2 regions of the Faecalibacter sp. genome follow, and region 2 is predicted to be linked to the other one. Evidence: riboswitches for the same ligand, from Rfam matches in the RefSeq annotation. Region 2 holds a riboswitch; the other holds the start of a gene.

The links. A riboswitch is a leader RNA that binds a small molecule or an ion and turns the genes downstream of it on or off. The one in region 2 is predicted to bind cobalamin.
Region 1: linked by a shared signal. The riboswitch ahead of AC1QSP_RS05015 (TonB-dependent receptor) and the one ahead of AC1QSP_RS10925 (TonB-dependent receptor plug domain-containing protein) in region 2 are both predicted to bind cobalamin.

What each region holds. Positions count from the first base shown of each region.
Region 1 is NZ_CM169987.1:1,098,030-1,101,275, reverse strand. It holds gene AC1QSP_RS05020 (YncE family protein) at 1-143, opposite strand, end outside; gene AC1QSP_RS05015 (TonB-dependent receptor) at 140-2,134, opposite strand; cobalamin riboswitch at 2,244-2,429, opposite strand.
Region 2 is NZ_CM169987.1:2,328,347-2,331,592, reverse strand. It holds gene AC1QSP_RS10935 (DUF5686 family protein) at 1-145, opposite strand, end outside; gene AC1QSP_RS10930 (pyruvate dehydrogenase complex E1 component subunit beta) at 226-1,206, opposite strand; cobalamin riboswitch at 1,344-1,533, shown strand; gene AC1QSP_RS10925 (TonB-dependent receptor plug domain-containing protein) at 1,569-3,246, shown strand, end outside.

The DNA of each region.
Region 1 (3,246 bases), 1.2 Mb from region 2:
AACAGGTAAAATCCTGTAATGGCTGTAGGCTCTGGCTGTCCAATAACTTCTTGATCATTTCCTACAATACGATCATCATCATTACAACTGAATGTGGCAAATGAAAGCCCCATCAATAAACTAAGACGAATAAATTTTCTCATAAATATGCACTAATAATTAATTTAAATTGACGACCTGGCATTGGATAATTTAAAACGATATCATAATATTTATTCATAATATTATTGATCTCGAAAGATCCATTTAAGCGGATGTTTTTTAATTCAAATGATTTCTGAATCGATAAATCGTGCGTAAACCAAGGTTTGATATAATTGTATTTGTTGTTATTTTGATTAGCATCATAACGTTCTCCTACATATAGAAAACTATAATTAAATCCCCATGTCCTATAAGTGGAATTCATTACAAATGAGCCACTATGTACAGGGACATAAGGTATTTGATCCTTATAATAACTTCGGTTAGGTGAAGTATAATCTTGGGCTTGTTGATAAGTATAGTTGAGCGTTGTTTTTAATACTAATTTTCCGACATCAAACGCACCTTGTAATTTAACATCTGCTCCTTTGATTTGAACTTTTCCAAGATTCATCATCATCCATCGGAACATACTTCCATTAGGTGCAGCTATAATTTTATCTTCAACTTCATTATAATAAGCATCTACCTTAGCGTTCAAATAATGCAATCGGCCTAATTTCTTCCACGTATAATCTAATCCCAAATTATACTGATTGGTATATTCTGGTTTTAAATTCGAATACCCGATGTTAGTGTAATACAAATCATTGAACGTTGGCATTCGAAATACTCGTTTATAAAAAGCATTGATATAGAATTCTTTGGTATTCAATGGTTGATAACTTCCTATGATCGTTGGTGTCCATACGGTTTTATCTGGCGCACTGGTATTCATTTCCACTTGTTCTCGCACAAATGATCCCAATATACTTCCTTGTAATTTCAAGTGTTTAAATTGATAAGTAGTAGCTAACGCTACTAATTGCGTATAACGTTGTGGATAAGAAAAGTTTTTTAATGTCGCATCCAATTGATTGTATTGAAAATCATAAGCTACATTCATATCCCAATTGGATTGGATTTTATAGTAATGAGCCGACGAAAAATAAAATTCTTGTTGGGTATATTTATTTTGTGTTTTTATGGATGAAACAGTATCAACATAATGCGTAAAGTCGTGCGCATATTTTAGATTGATTCGCGATTCAAATTTTCCCCATTTTTTTTGGATACTTCCTTGTGCAAAATAATTTTTATCCGTTAAAGTTTGTCCTTTTGCACCAAATCCATTCCGAATAATGGCAGCGGGTATACCACGATCAGACAAATAACTATAGCCTTTTACATTCCAATTTAAAGTTCCGTGCTGACCATAAAATCCAACTTCAAATCTTTTAGCCTCTATTTGCCCATCTTTACGAATAGCAGTTGTATCATGCGCTATACTGTTATCTGCATTTCGTTTTATTACACGAAATTTATATTCTCCATCACTTTTTACATATTCTGTACTGATTGATGTAGAAATTTTATCACTGATTTTATATTCAAATCGTGCTGATGGATTAATCAATTGGATAGATCCAGTCTTGTAACGTACTGTTAAATTGTAATTCTTTGATTCAAAAACTGGTTTTTTAGATTGTAAATAGATGGAGGATGCTGATGCATAATCTTTTGCAGATTGAAAAATGTTACTTTTTTGACCATTATACAACGAAATACTTTCTAAATCATCTAATGAATATTTACCTAAATCCACCACACCATTTTGTGCATTTCCTAATTGTATGCCATCATAATATACACCCACGTGCTGACTTCCCATACTACGGACATCAACCGTCTTCAGACCACCTACACCACCATAATCTTTTAGTTGAACGCCAGAAAAATAGCGTAAGGCATCAGCAACAGTATGACTGTTCAGACGTGTTAATGTTGCTCCCTCTAAAGTTTGAGGCGCAATTAGTTCTAAAGGTTTTGAATGATTGAGATTTACTTGTTGCAAATGATACACAGAATCTTTCACCTCTTGTCCATCAACAAAAGATCCTAATCCTATAATACAAAGGCAACAAAAGTAAAGCTGATATATAGTTCTCATTAGCATTTTACGTTTGTTGCTAACGAGAATATAAAGAAGTTAATTTAAGCTACACCTTTACAGGTATTCAGTTAAATTAGTATTCTTCGCTTTAGGTCCCGAAAGCAAATCAATTCTTATACTCTTGGTAGGTCTTCTGACTTACTCCATTCTAAAAACCTTCCCATTCTTAACTGGAACAGTGGTATTTCTTTTAGAACTTTTACGGAGCTTACAGCAGCGGGTTTGTTCAGGATTTTCACCTGATTCCCTGTTACCGAAATGTTACTTTCGCACCAAAAGTGGTTCAAATGTATCATTTTTTTACTGATTTACAATATGCATTTATGTTAAGGATGAACTTTAATGTTGTCTTTCGCGATCTTAACATTATTTATAAAGAAACAAACATTTGTCATCCTAAACTGGTTACTGTGGTCACTCAAAGTACGGTCCCTGAGGCCCTCGAAGCGCGGTCCCTGAGGCCCTCGAAGGGAGCATAGTCGAAGTTGAGGATCTCATCAAATGAGTAACACTCACAACCCTCAACCCATAACTCTTTCCCCACTTTGAGTAATTTTCGTTGCTCCAGCAAATGAAAATTGTATCGAAAGATTAGACAATAAAAATATTGCCTGAAAATCGCAGACGTTAAGAAAATAAATTGAAGAAGAGATCAGAATGAATTACCGAGCGATAGCGAGTGATTTAATTCATTCCTCGGAATCAATTTAGTTTTAGTCGAAGATTTTAGCAATGTCTTTTTTGGTTCGTTTTTTTGACGAAAAAAATGAACATAGAGTAAATATTAAAATCTGTCACCCTAAAGCACGGCCACTGAGGCTCTCGAAGGGAGCGTAGTCAAAGTGCAAGGTCACATCCAGCTAGTCACCCTGAACAGGTCACTGTAGTCACCCGAAGTGTGGTCCCTGAGGTTCTCGAAGGGAGCGTAGTCGAAGTGCAAGGTCACATCCAGCTAGTCATCCTGAACTGGTCACTGAGCATAGTCGAAGTGGAGGATCTCATCAAATGAGTAACACTCACAACCCTCAACCCATAACTCTTTCCCCACTTTGAGTAATTTTCGTTGCTCCAGCAAATGAAAATTGTATCGAAAGATTAGACAATAAAAA
Region 2 (3,246 bases):
CTTTTAGTTCAGGTAAACGAACGTCAGCATAGGCCACTGGCTTTCCCGTTGTGGCTTCTAAGACTTTTCCTTGGATTTTTACTTGGGCATAAATGAAATATGCACCGAATAAGAGTAGTATAGAAAAATAGTTTTTGGTTGACATTTTTGTTAAATCGAGTTAAAAAAATAAAGCCTAGCAAAATACATGCTAGACTTAATTTATAATGATGTTAATAATTCATATTACGACTTGTACATCACAGCTTTAACCGCGTCTACCACTTCTTTCGCTTGTGGGAACCATTCTTGGAATAAGTTTGGTGCGTATGGAGCTGATGTATCTTTCGTTGTGATACGTTTGATCGGAGCATCTAAATAATCAAATGCTTTTTGTTGAACCATATACGTAATTTCAGTTGAAACAGAAGCAAAAGGCCAAGCTTCTTCTAAAATCACTAAACGATTTGTTTTCTTAACAGATGCAATGATTGTATCATAATCCATTGGACGTACTGTACGGATATCAATGACTTCAGCTTCAATTCCTTCTTTAGCTAACTCTTCTGCAGCTAATAAAGCTTGCTTCATAATTTTACCAAAAGAAACGATTGTAACATCTTTCCCTTCACGTTTGATATCTGCTTTTCCAATTGGAATTAAATATTCCTCTTCTGGAATTTCCATTTTATCACCGTACATCTGCTCTGATTCCATAAAAATAACAGGATCATTGTCGCGGATTGCTGATTTTAATAATCCTTTTGCGTCGTATGGATTAGAAGGGACAACAACTTTAAGTCCTGGTACATTTGCATACCAATTCTCAAATGCTTGTGAGTGAGTTGCTCCTAATTGTCCTGCTGAGGCTGTAGGTCCACGGAAAACAATTGGACAATTCCACTGTCCACCAGACATTTGGTATATTTTTGCTGCGTTATTTACGATTTGGTCGATTGCAACTAATGAGAAGTTAAATGTCATAAACTCTACAATAGGACGACATCCTGTTAATGTAGAACCCACTGCAATTCCTGTAAATCCAGATTCAGCAATAGGAGTATCAATAACACGTTTCGGTCCGAATTCATCTAACATTCCTTTTGAAGCTTTATAGGCACCATTGTATTCAGCAACCTCTTCCCCCATTAAGTAGACAGATTCATCGCGACGCATTTCTTCACTCATTGCTTCAGCGATTACTTCTCTAAAAGTTTTTATAGCCATTGTGATTTGATTTCGTTACTTTATTTTTTTCCTAAAGCAAATGTAATAAAAAAGTTAGGAAATATTAATTTATATCTCAAATAGCGGGTTAAAGAAATAATTTAGGCCTTAAATCTTTGAAAATTTAAAAAATCGTTTAGTTTTGTAAATGCAATGGTGCTCAGAAAATTGAGTTAAAAGGGAATTTGGTTCAAATCCAAAACTGTCCCCGCAACTGTACGTTTCAAAACTATTCTTTTTATACTTCACGCCACTGTTTTTAGATAAATGGGAAGGCTTAAAAGAATTGAAACAAGTCAGGAAACCTGCCATTCGTTAACCCTAAATTTTAAACACTTTCGGGGAGAAAGGTGTCAAAACATATGAAAAAATATTTCATTTTATTGGTTTTAGCTGCGACCGTTGCTTTTGGTCAAAGTGATTCGATCCATTTACAAGAAGTCGTTCTCACGGATCCTTTTTTATCGCATCACTACAAAAGCCAATCGCAAATCAAATTAAACGATAGCATCTTAAAGAAGAACAATGCCTCATTGAGCCAATTGTTGCAATTTGAATCCCCCGTCTATTTCAAAGAAAACGGTGTTGGAATGGTTTCTTCACCTTCTTTCCGAGGCACTTCCGCATCACAAACGGCGGTTATCTGGAACGGAATTAATATTAACTCTTCCATTAATGGACAAACTGATTTTTCTCCAATTAATGCTAAATCCTATGATGCTATCATTGTGAAACCTGGCGGTGGAAGTATCGCCTATGGTACAGGAGCAATCGGTGGAAGTATTCATTTAATGGATCAGATGAAGTGGGATAACCAACTTTCTCAATCCTTAGATTTAAATTACGGGAGTTTTGATTCGTATCAAGGAAATTATCAACTGCATTATGCCAAAGATAATTTTACTTCAACTGTCGGATATGCTCGTTTTCAATCGGATAATGATTATAAAATTAATAATCACCTGAAAAAAAATCGAAACGGAAAATATTACTTTAATACGATCGATGCCCATGCTGGAATTAGATTAAACGATCATCAATTGCGTTTGTATTCCCAATTCAATTTTGGATCACGAGAATTCAGCTTAACGGATCAGTTTGAAACGCCCACAATGTATAGCAATCAAGATTATCGCATCATGGGCCAATGGTTAATGAAAAGCAACCGTTGGAATTCCGATTTAAAATTAGCGTATACACACGAATCCAATCAATTTTATCCGAATCGAAACAGTACAACCACACAAGATTTAGAAGTCAACAATTGGATTGCAAAATATTATTTGAATTATAACTTCTCGCATAAACAGTCGTTGAGTTTAATTGCTGAAAACACGTATTCTAAAGGTTTAGGAACAAACATTTCGACATCTGATCGTAATATGTTTGGATTAGGATTACTTTACAAGTATGAACTTTCTGATCAACTGCATTATGAAGCAAGTATTCGACAAGACTTCTCATCAGTCTATGATGTTCCGTTTACTTATGCATTAGGCATCAATTATAAGCCGGTCGATCGGTACCAAATCCGTTTAAACGTTTCGAACAATTATCGCATTCCAACATTCAATGATTTATTTTGGGAAACTGGTGGTAACGAAGCATTAAAAGCCGAAAAAGCATTTCAGTTGGAATTAGGAAATGATTGGAAAGCAAAAAATTTGAACATCCAAACCAATATCTATTACAATGATATAAAAGACATGATTCAATGGATTCCAAACAATCAATCGTCGTATTGGACTCCTGTTAATCACAATCATGTGAAAACCTATGGCGCTGAAATCATCGCTGATTATCAATGGAATCAATTGTCATTTCGAGGACTCTATTCTTATACGGAATCAAAGAATCAATTGACAGATAAAACTTTAATGTATGTTCCAAAGCATCAGTTTCATATCAATGCGAATTACCAATGGAAAAAATGGAACATCTATATGCAAAATCGTTGGATCGATCAAGTGTATACCCAAACTGACAATCAAAAAACCATTCCAAGTTATTGGACTTCAAACGTCGGTTTAGGGTATGCAT